One region of the Streptomyces sp. NPDC054866 genome, then DNA from elsewhere that is predicted to be linked to it. Evidence: riboswitches for the same ligand, from Rfam matches in the RefSeq annotation. Region 1 holds a riboswitch; the other holds the start of a gene.
The links. A riboswitch is a leader RNA that binds a small molecule or an ion and turns the genes downstream of it on or off. The one in region 1 is predicted to bind cyclic di-AMP.
Positions count from the first base shown of each region.

Region 1 (5,595 bases):
GGCGCCTTGGCCGGGGCAGGCTAGGAGACGTCGAAGGGCGGGACGTGGGCCCCGTGGCGCGAGGACGTACGGTCGACGGAGCACGGACCATCGGTCGGCACGGTACGGACCTACGGCCGGCGGAGCACTCGTGACGGCATGAGACACTGGTCTAGACAAGTGTGAGACATCTGGAAGGGCAGCAACACATGGCTGAGCGCCGCGTCAACGTCGGCTGGGCCGAGGGCCTTCACGCCCGACCCGCCTCCATCTTCGTCCGCGCGGCCACCGCCGCCGGCGTCCCCGTGACGATCGCCAAGGCTGACGGCAACCCCGTGAACGCCGCCTCCATGCTCGCGGTGCTCGGTCTGGGCGCGCAGGGCGGCGAGGAGATCACCCTCGCCTCCGACGCCGAGGGCGCGGACGCCGCTCTCGACCGTCTGGCGAAGCTGGTCGCGGACGGCCTCGAGGAACTCCCCGAGACCGTCTAGTAAAGACTGATACTCATACACCGAAGGGCCCGCCCGAAATAGGGGCGGGCCCTTCGGTGTTTTTTTCTGCTTCGGGCAGCGGAAATAATGCCCCGACGGAATACCCTGTCGAATAGCACTTCTTTGTATACGGCGCTTCTGTTAAAGGCGCAGACCCGCCGTGTTTACGGAATGTTGCGAACCCCTCACAGCCGAGAGATTGCGCCCGAAGCGCAGCCGGTGCGCGGACGTCGTCCGTTCCGTGTGGGCGGCGGTGAGCGACCTGGCCCTTTCCGCGTCCCCGCGAGCGACGGCGTCGACGATCGCGGCGTGCTCGGCCCAGGCCTCCGCGGGGGCGGCCGACGTCTCGACCACGTACATCCAGGCGATCTTGTGCCGGAGCTGCGTGAGCAGTGCCGTGAGGCCCTGGCTGCCGGACGCCTGGGCGAGCGTCTCGTGGAACCAGCCGCCCAGGGAGCGCAGATCCTCGCTCTGACCGCGCCTCGACCGCTCCTGGCCGAGCCTGACGAGGCCGCGCAGGACCTTCAGGTGCGCCTCCGTGCGGCGCTGTGCGGCGCGGGCCGCGCCCAGCGGCTCCAGGAGCGCGCGTATCTCCAGGAGGTCGGCCGCCTCCTGTTCGGTGGGCTCCGCGACGCACGCGCCCGCGTGCCTGCGCGTGACGACGAACCCCTCGGCCTCCAGGGTGCGCAGGGCCTCGCGCACGGGGACGCGGGAGACTCCATAGCGGCGCGCCAGCAGTTCCTCGGTGAGCCGGCCACCCCGTTCGTAGACACCGGAGACGATGTCGTCCCGGATGGCCGTGCATACCGAGTGCGCGGGAATGCGCATGACTGACCTCCGCCTTAATCCCCGCGAAACGCGGTCGATCGACGCCTGTTCAGCGACTCTATTGCAGAACGGCTGAATTTCCGACGGTCGACCGAAATCCAGGGATACTTTTAGCCAAAGGAGATACGGGAACGGCGAAAGCCCCGGCTCTCGACGAGCCGGGGCTTTCGTTGAATCAGTGCGCTTCGCGCGTCCGCCTGGATCGGCGTGGATCACGCGACCGCCCGGGATCGGCGTGGATCAGACGTTGACGCCGTGCGAGCGGAGGTAGGCGACCGGGTCGATGTCCGTGCCGTAGTCCGCGCCGGTGCGGGCCTCGAAGTGGAGGTGCGGGCCGCTGGAGTTGCCGGTGGAGCCGGAGAGGCCTATCTGCTGGCCCGGGGTGACCGCCTGGCCGACCGTGACACCGAGGGACGACATGTGGCCGTACTGGGTGTACGTGCCGTCGTTCATCTTGATGACCACGTTGTTGCCGTAGGCGCCGCCCCAGCCGGCCTCGACGACGGTACCGGAGCCGACCGCGTGGACCGAGGTGCCGGACGCGGCGTGGAAGTCGACGCCGGTGTGGCTGCCGGAGGACCACATGGCGCCGCCGGTCTGGTAGCCCGTGGAGATGGACGAACCGGTGATCGGCGACACGTAGCTGTTGAGGCGCTTGCGCTCGGCCTCGCGAGCGGCACGCTCCTTGGCCTCGCGCTCCTTCTTGGCCTTGGCCTTCGCCTCGGCCTCGGCCTTGCGCTTCGCCTCCGCGGCCTTCTTCTTGGCGGCCTCTTCGGCCTTCTTGGCGGCTGCGGCGTCGTCGGCGGCCTGCTGCTGGGCAGCGGCCTGCGCGTCGATGCTCTGGGCGAGCGAGTCGCCCACGGAGATCGCCTGGGTCAGGCCGGTGTGCTCAAGGGCCGCGTCGTCGGCGGCGAGCGCCGGAGCGGCCAGGCCTCCGATGACACCAGTGGTGGTGAGGGCGGCGACGCCCGCCACGTTCGCGGTCGTACGCGTGAGGCGGCTCGGGCGACGGTGCTTCCCGGTGGCACGGGTGAACGCCATGAAGCGGCTGATCCTTTCCTTCCTTCTCGCCTACCGGGTTAGCTGACGGGTTCGGAGCAGGAAGGTCTCCTACGAGTCCCTCACCTCACGGCGAGGTTCCCGATTCACCCCAAGGGGACATGTGGGTCCCCGGCTCCCCTGGCTCGCGCCGTACGGGGACTCGGCGATGACCGTCCGGTGCCGCGGGTGCGGCGTACTGCATGACGAACAGCCGGACCAGACGCTAAGCGGGGCGTCTTTCAAACGACAAACGGATCAGAGCTTTTGTAGCGCACGCCACAGGTCAGACACGTAACCTCCATAGCAATTCGGACATATGAGGACCCCAGTGGCATTTTCTCGCCACTGGGGTCCCGATATGTCCTGACTGTCACTCAGCTCGCAGTCACCCCGCGCTCACCCCGTGACCACACTCACTTCACCGATGCCGAGCGCCCTGACGGGCTCCTCGATCTGCGCGGCGTCACCGACGAGCACCGTGACGAGACGGTCCTCGGGGAAGGCGCTCACCACGGCGGCTGTGGCCTCCACGGTTCCGGTGGCGGCCAACTGGCGGTACAGCTGGGCCTGGAAGTCGTCCGGCAGGTGCTGCTCGACCTGGTCGGCGAGAGTGGCCGCGACGGACGCCGCCATCTCGTACTTGAGCGGGGCCACACCCACCAGGTTCTGGACAGCCACATCGCGCTCGGCGTCCGTCAGGCCGTCGGCCGCGAGGGTGCGCAGGACCTTCCACAGGTCGTCGAGGGCCGGGCCCGTGGACTCGGTGTCCACGGAGCCGCTGATGGCGAGCATCGCGGCTCCCGTAGCCCCCTCCGGGGAAGAAGGTGCGGCGGAACGCAGGACCTGGGCGAACGCCCGTACGCCGTAGGTGTATCCCTTCTCCTCGCGCAGGACGCGGTCCAGGCGTGAGGTGAGGGTGCCGCCCAGGCAGTACGTGCCGAGCACCTGCGCGGGCCAGACGCGGTCGTGCCGGTCCGGTCCCACGCGGCCGATGAGCAACTGCGTCTGGACGGCGCCAGGGCGGTCCACGATGACGACACGGCCTGTGTCGTCCGCGATCACCGGGGGCACCGGACGCGGCTCGGCGGTGCCGCCCGTCCAGGCGCCGATGGTGTCGGCGAGGACGGCGTCCAGGTCGATGCCGGTCAGGTCGCCCACGACGACCGCGGTCGCCGTGGCGGGGCGCACGTGCTTCTCGTAGAAGGTGCGCACCGCCGCCGAGTCGATGGCCGTGACCGTCTCCTCGGTGCCCTGGCGGGGGCGCGACATGCGTGAGGTCGCCGGGAAGAGCTGCCGGGAGAGCTCCTTGGCGGCGCGGCGCGCCGGGTTCGCGGCCTCGTGCGGGATCTCGTCCAGGCGGTTGCGTACGAGGCGTTCGATCTCGCTGTCCGCGAAGGCGGGGGCGCGCAGGGCGTCGGAGAGCAGGCCGAGCGCCTTCGGGAGGCGGGAGACCGGGACTTCGAGTGAGACGCGGACGCCGGGGTGGTCGGCGTGCGCGTCCATGGTGGCGCCGCAGCGGTCGAGTTCGGCGGCGAAGTCCTCGGCGGAGTGTTTGTCCGTGCCTTCGTTGAAGGCCCTCGCCATGATCGTCGCGACGCCGTCAAGGCCCTCGGGCTCGGCGTCCAGCGGCGCCTCCAGGTGGACTTCCACGGCGACGACCTGCTGGCCGGGGCGGTGGCAGCGCAGCACGGTGAGGCCGTTGTCCAGGGTGGCGCGCTCGGGCGCGGGGAAGGCCCACGGCCGTGCGGTGCCCGCCTGGGGCTGCGGGTGGAACTGCATCGTTGCGGCCTCGGTCACTTCGCGGCCTCCTCTTCGTCCTCGTCGGTGGCTTCGTCGGCCTCAGGGGCGATGGGCTCGTACACGAGCACCGCGCGGTTGTCGGGGCGCAGACGGGCCGCCGCGGCCGCCTTGACCTCTTCCGCGGTGACGTCAAGGACGCGCCCGACGGCGGTGAGGGCGAGCTGCGGGTCGCCGAACAGGACGGCGTACCGGCACAGTTCGTCCGCGCGGCCCGCCACCGTGGAGAGCCGGTCGAGCCACTCGCGCTCCAGCTGTGCCTGGGCGCGCTCCATCTCCTCCTCGGTGGGGCCCTCTTCCGCGAAGCGGGCGAGCTCCTCGTCGACGGCGGCCTCGATGACGGGGACCTCGACGTCGCCGGACGTCTTCACGTCGAGCCAGCCGAGCGAGGGGGCTCCGGCGAGCCGCAGCAGGCCGAATCCGGCCGCAACGGCGGTGCGGTCGCGGCGCACGAGGCGGTTGTAGAGGCGGGACGACTCGCCGCTGCCGAGGACCGTGAGCGCCAGGTCGGCCGCGTCACACGCGCGCGTGCCGTCTTCGGGCAGCCTGTAGGCGGCCATCAGGGCGCGGGCCGGGACCTCTTCCTCGACGACCTCGCGCAGCTCCTTGCCGATGATGTCGGGCAGCGAGCCGTCGCGCGGCGGCTGCTTGCCGTCGTGCGAGGGGATGGACCCGAAGTACTTCTCGACCCAGGCGAGGGTCTGCTCCGGGTCGATGTCGCCGACCACGGAGAGGACGGCGTTGTTGGGCGCGTAGTACGTACGGAAGAAGTGCCGCGCGTCCTCCAGCGTCGCCGCGTCCAGGTCGGCCATGGAGCCGATCGGGGTGTGGTGGTAGGGGTGGCCCTCGGGGTACGAGAGGGAGGTCAGCTTCTCGAAGGCCGTGCCGTACGGGACGTTGTCGTAGCGCTGGCGGCGCTCGTTCTTGACGACGTCCCGCTGGTTCTCCATGGATTCTTCGTCGAGCGCGGAGAGCAGCGAGCCCATGCGGTCGGCTTCCAGCCACAGGGCCAGCTCGAGCTGGTGTGTGGGCATGGTCTCGAAGTAGTTGGTGCGCTCGAAGCTCGTGGTGCCGTTGAGCGAACCGCCGGCGCCCTGCACCAGCTCGAAGTGGCCGTTGCCCTGCACCTGCTTCGAGCCCTGGAACATGAGGTGCTCGAAGAGGTGCGCGAGGCCCGTACGCCCCTTGACCTCGTGGCGCGAGCCGACGTCGTACCAGAGGCAGACCGCGGCGACCGGGGTCAGGTGGTCCTCGGAAAGCACCACACGCAGGCCGTTGGCCAGCCGGTGCTCGGTCGCTGTCAGGCCGCCGGAACCGGCCTCGGCTGTGGCCGTGTGACCCATGGGCATGTACGTCCCTTCGATCGCGAAAAGCTGGAAATTCTGCCAGTCCTGCCACTGTATGCAAGCGTGCCGACAACCTGTGAAGTTCCCGCTCCGCGCTCGGCGTAGTCGGCCCC
Region 1 is NZ_JBSGZA010000001.1:118,287-123,881, reverse strand. It holds gene ACWGI2_RS00495 (HPr family phosphocarrier protein) at 189-470, shown strand; gene ACWGI2_RS00490 (GntR family transcriptional regulator) at 612-1,298, opposite strand; gene ACWGI2_RS00485 (M23 family metallopeptidase) at 1,539-2,339, opposite strand; cyclic di-AMP (ydaO/yuaA leader) riboswitch at 2,352-2,515, opposite strand; gene ACWGI2_RS00480 (M16 family metallopeptidase) at 2,736-4,136, opposite strand; gene ACWGI2_RS00475 (M16 family metallopeptidase) at 4,133-5,479, opposite strand.

Region 2 (5,595 bases), 1.5 Mb from region 1:
GTGGCCCGCTCCAGGTCGAGGCCGGTGAGCGTGCGCCCTTGCCGTACGTTCCGGACCAGGCTGGGTTTGATCCGGTCGGCCGCGGTGTCCATGAGCCTGCCGAGTGCCAGGTGGAACTGCCAGGCGCGGAAGGTCCGGAACACCTCGTCGGCGCCGGACAGATCGGGGCAGGCCTCCTCGACCGCGCACCCCAGGTCGGCGAAGGCCGTGACAGCGGGTGCGAGCACGTCCCTGACCTCGCGGTCGACGGGCACCGCTCCTCCCAGGTCGGGCGACCAGGCGATGCGCAGCCCGCTCAAGTCCCGCTCCAGCGGCCCGCCGAACGCGCTCCCCGGCGTCTCCAGGGCGATCGGCGAGCGCGGGTCGGGCCCCGCGACGACGGACAGGAGCAGGGCCGCGTCGGCGACCGTGCGCGCCATCGGCCCCTGCACGGCCATGGTCGACCAGGGGGCGGTCTCCGGCCAGCTGGGCACCCGGCCCGGCGAGGGGCGCAGGCCCACCACGTTGCAGAACGACGCGGGGTTGCGCAGCGAACCGCCCATGTCGCTGCCGTCGGCCAGGGGATGCATGCCGCACGCGAGCGCCGCGGCCGCTCCCCCGCTGCTGCCGCCCGCCGATCGCCGAAGGTCGTACGGGTTGCGGGTGGCACCGAAGACCGGGTTGACGGTGTGCGAACCGGCCGCGAACTCGGGGACGTTGGTCTTGCCGATGGTGATCGCCCCGGCGGCCCGGATGCGTTCGACGATCAGCTCGTCCCTGACCGGGACGTTGTCGGCGAGGAGCGGCGTCCCGTAGGTGGTCCGGATGCCACGGGTGTCGTGGGTGTCCTTGTGGGCGACGGGCAGCCCGTGCAGCGGGCCGAGCGGCTCACCGCGCACGGTGGCCTCGTCGGCGGTGTGCGCCTCGGCGAGCGCGCGCTCCGCCACGAGGGTCACCACCGCGTTCACGGCGCCGTCGACCTGCTCGATCCGGTCCAGGTGCGCCAGGACGACCTCGCGCGCCGACAGCTCGCGGGCGCGAATTCTGGCGGCGAGTTCGCGGGCGGTGAGGTGGACGAGCTCGGAGGCTTCAGGGCTCATACGACGACGCTTTCGGCTCGGGGCGGCGGAGATCGCGACGAGGCGGAGTATGCCCACGCCGCCGGATCCCTCGAACCCCTCACCAAGGTTACGTACATCCTGTACATTTTTTACGGAAGCCTTGGGGAGCAGCCGACCCCGGCAGAGGAGAGACGTGCCATGAACCAACCGTTCGCCCGCCATGTCCTGCCCGAGTTCACCGAACGCACCAGCACGGGGCAGCGGACCCTCGATCCGTACTCGAAGCTCCTTGAGGAACGCATCGTCTTCCTGGGGACGCCGATCGACGACACATCGGCCAACGACGTGATGGCGCAGTTCATGCACCTCGAACATCTGGCGCCCGACCGCGACATCGCGCTCTACATCAACTCCCCCGGCGGCTCGTTCAGCGCGATGACCGCGATCTACGACACCATCCAGTTCGTCACCTGCGACGTGGAGACGACGTGCCTCGGGCAGGCCGCGTCGTCGGCCGCCGTCCTGCTGGCCGCGGGCACCCCCGGCAAGCGGTTCGCGCTGCCCGGCGCCCGGGTGCTGATCCACCAGCCCTCGCTCGCCGAGCCGGTCCACGGCCAGACCTCCGACCTGGCGATCCAGGCCGACGAACTCCTGCGCACCCGCGCTCAGCTGGAGAAGCTGCTCGTCCAACACACGGGCCGGAGCGCGGAACGCGTCGCGGCCGACATCGAGCGGGACAAGATCCTCACCGCATCCGAGGCGGTTGACTACGGCCTGGTGGACCGGATCATCGCGAGCCGCAAGTCGTCCCTCCGCACACCGGACGCGGGGTGAACCGCCGATGCTGCCACCCGAGCTCCCTCCGCTGCCCGCACTCACCCGCGCCGAGGGCGAGTTGATCGACCGCTACCTCGAAGTGGTCGACCTGGTGGGCCGGATCAACCCCGCCCGCGCCTCGGACACCTACGGCGGACTGCGCGCCGCCCAGGCCCTCGTCGGCAGGGCGACCGCCCTGCGGGACGCCCTGACGCTCATGCATCAACGGGGCGAGAGCGCCGTGCACGCGCCGACACTGGCCAGGGCGCTGCGGGCCCTCGACGGAGAACGGCGGTCGGGGCGGGTCACCGTGCCGCCTCCGGCGCCGTCCTGAGCGCCCGTCACCTCCTCGCCCGAAGTCCGGGGTGTCCGGGGCCGATCTCAAACGAACCAAACGGGCTACCTCGTTCGGCGTAGACATTCGTCGTTATTCGGGCCGTCTTCAGTTGCGTCAGATGTGTACGCGGGGGCCGGAATTCCTCGTTCCGGTGCTGGTCGAACGATCGTCTGGTGCCATGTCCGGATCCCGAATCCGACCTTGTCCACCCGAACGGTTCAGCCGTGAGGAGCCTCACAAAACGCCGTTTCGGCTCGGAATTCTTGCCCTTGACGGGTCAAGATCCCTTCCGACGACAAGCCCCCGCCACAGCGGCGGGGCGGTCCGGGCGGACGCCGAGTCCTGCCGCCACCCGGATGACCGGTCGACATTGGTGCTTTGGCAGGAGTGGAGGACCCAGGCATGACGGGTCGGTCCGGAAAGTCCGGACGACGGCCCTTGGGGTGAAGCCGCACACCGCGGCCGGGCAACTTTGTCAGCCCGAATCCGACAGGTCATCCTTCACAGGCGGTTGACGAAGGGTTGCGCATGACCGCGCTGAATCATGTTCCGTCGCTGCTCACCAGGGCCGGTTCCGTATCGGCCCTCACGCTCGCCGTCGTAGGCGGCACCCTCGTGGCCCCGGGGCTCACGTCGGAGGCAGAGGCCGCGACTCACGGGACGAAGGCGCTCAAGATCGCCGCCTCCAAGAAGGGTTCGCCGTACCGCTACGGAGCGACGGGGCCCAACCGGTTCGACTGCTCGGGCCTCACCCAGTACTCGTTCAAGCGCGCGGGCAAGAAACTGCCACGCACCGCCGGACAGCAGTACAACAAGACCCGCCACGTCTCCGCGTCCAACCGCGCACGGGGCGACCTGGTCTTCTTCCACTCGGGCCGGAACGTCTACCACGTAGGCATCTACGCGGGGAAGGGCCGGATCTGGCACGCCCCCAAGTCGAACACCGTGGTGCGACTCGAGAAGATCTGGACGAAGAGCGTCTCGTACGGCCGGGTGCGCTGATGGCCCGTCACTGATCGCCGGTCGCTGACCTGTCGGAGGGCGGTGGCGGTGGCCTCACGGCCGCTGCCGCCGCTCGGCCACCGCTCAGCCACCGCTCGGTCTGCGCTCTGATCGGCGCGCCCGCCAGGCGTGGAGCGCGTCGACGCGGATACTCGTGCGCCATGGCCGAAAACAACAGTTCTTCCACTGCGGGTGAACCGCCGCGCAACGAAACGCGCTTCGAACGTGCCGATCGCAACTTCTCGGAGATCCTCCAGGAACTGCGGGTCACGCAGGCCGGGGTGCAGATCCTCTTCGCGTTCCTGCTGACGCTCGCCTTCACCGAGCGCTTCCCCTCGCTCGACACGATGCAGCGCGCCACCTACGTGACCACGCTGCTGCTCGCCGTCCTCTCCGCGGCGTTGTTCACCGCTCCGGCCGCCGTGCACAGGTCGCTGTTCGGGCAGCACGCCAAGCCGCTGATCGTGCGGGTGTCGTCCCGCCTCGCCGGTATCGGTCTGGGGGTCCTGGTGTTCGCGGTCTCCGGCGCCGTACTCCTGGTCGTCGACGTGGCGGTGGGCAGGACCGGCGGGATCATCGCGAGCGCGGGCACGCTGGTGGTGTGCGCGGGCCTGTGGGGCCTGCTCCCCCTCCTGGTGCGTGGCGCGGCGGACAAGAACGAGGGCCGGGGCGACGACGGCAAGGCATCGGGCACGTCGCACGACATCAGGCCACCAGGGCCTCGGTGAGGAGCACCAGGCCGAGCACGCTGAGCGCGACGCCCGTGCCGCCCTCGATGGCGCGGGCCGTACGCGGCCTGCGCAGCCACCGCCCGAGCCGGTCGACCAGGAGCGCGACGACCGGGAACCACACCAGGGCGAGGGCCACGATGATGGACGCGAGCAGCAGTGTCCTCGGCATCGCGGGGCTGCCCGCGGGGACGAACTGGGGCAGCACGCTGAGGAAGGTGATGGGCGCCTTGGGGTTGAGGGCGTTGGTGAAGAACCCCTGCCGCAGGCTCCCCCCGACCGCCACCTGCTCCGCACCCTCCTGAGTGCCGAAGCTCTCCAGCGGCCGCGCCGCCGACCGCAGCGCGCGGTACCCGAGGTAGAGGACGTAGGCCCCGCCCGCGGCCTGCAACGCCCGGAAGAGCGTGGGAACCGCCGCGAGGACCGCCGCGACCCCGGCCACCGCGAGCGCCGTGTGCACCAGGAGCCCGCCCGCCACACCGATCGCGCAGGTGACCCCGGCGCGGCGGGAGGCGAGGGCGTTGCGCACCACGACGGCGAAGTCGGCGCCCGGCATGGCGACCATGCCCGCGGCGACTCCGGTGAAGGCGACCAGTTGTGCGTCCATGGCCTCAAGGCTGCCGTTCTTCTGCCTTCAGCAGGTATGTGGAATATCCTGGGTCTGCCTTAAGCAGGCCTTTAGCCCCACGCCGACGGGCCGCCGCACCGCCCGCCGGCTCCTGCACCGGGAGAGACCATGTACGACCCGACGCGGCTCGCCGCACTGGTGGCGGTCTCCGAGGCCGGGTCGATCACCCGCGCCGCCGAGCGCCTCGGCTACACCGTGCCCGCCCTCTCCCAGCAGCTGGCCAAGCTCGAACGGGAGGCGGGCACCGCGCTCCTGGTCCGGCACCACCGCGGGGCACGGCTGACCGGCGCCGGTGAGCTGCTGCTCGCGCGGGCGCGCCGGGTCCTTGACGAGATGGAGCAGGCGCGGCACGAACTGGCCCAGCTTGCGGGCCTTTCCGGCGGCAGGCTGCGCGTGGGGACCTTCACCACGGCCGGGATCCATCTGGTGCCGCCCGCGCTGACCGCGTTCCGCCGCGCCCATCCGGACATCGATCTGACGGTACGGGGCTATGAACCGCCGCTCGGCATCGCGGCCGTGGCGGCGGGCGAGGTCGACCTGGCCCTCACGCACACGTACGAGCCCGCGGATCCGGTGCCGCTGCCCGCGTCCGTGACGGCGGAGCCGATCCTGGTCGAGGAGCTCGTCCTGGTGACCTCGCCCGGACACGCGCTCGCGAACTCCCCCTCACGGCTGCCCCTGAGCGAGCTCGCCGGGCAGCCGCTCATCAGCATGGCGCCGACGCATCCGCCACGTCAGGGCGTGGAGTCCGCGCTCGTGCGGGCCGGCGCGACGCCCTCGGTCCTGGTCGAGACTCCGGGCTACGCGCTGGTGTGCGCGCTCGTCAGCGCCGGGCTCGGCGTCGCCGTCGTACCGGAGATGGTGGCGCGGACGGCGGCGACACCGGTGGGGATGAGGCCGCTTGAGCCCGGCATTCTGCGCCGCACGATCTCGGTCGTCCACCGCGCCGACGAGTCGCATCCGGCGGCGGACACCTTCCGGGCCCTGCTCCGGGGTGCCTTCGGACGCTCAGCGGGGTGAGGGCGAGACCGAGGGGGCCGTGGC
Region 2 is NZ_JBSGZA010000001.1:1,642,091-1,647,685, reverse strand. It holds gene ACWGI2_RS07055 (amidase) at 1-1,079, opposite strand, end outside; gene ACWGI2_RS07050 (ATP-dependent Clp protease proteolytic subunit) at 1,239-1,874, shown strand; gene ACWGI2_RS07045 (hypothetical protein) at 1,882-2,190, shown strand; cyclic di-AMP (ydaO/yuaA leader) riboswitch at 2,558-2,718, shown strand; gene ACWGI2_RS07040 (C40 family peptidase) at 2,722-3,195, shown strand; gene ACWGI2_RS07035 (DUF6328 family protein) at 3,357-3,923, shown strand; gene ACWGI2_RS07030 (LysE family translocator) at 3,901-4,530, opposite strand; gene ACWGI2_RS07025 (LysR family transcriptional regulator) at 4,660-5,571, shown strand; gene ACWGI2_RS07020 (ATP-binding protein) at 5,560-5,595, opposite strand, start outside.
Region 2: linked by a shared signal. The riboswitch ahead of ACWGI2_RS07040 (C40 family peptidase) and the one ahead of ACWGI2_RS00485 (M23 family metallopeptidase) in region 1 are both predicted to bind cyclic di-AMP.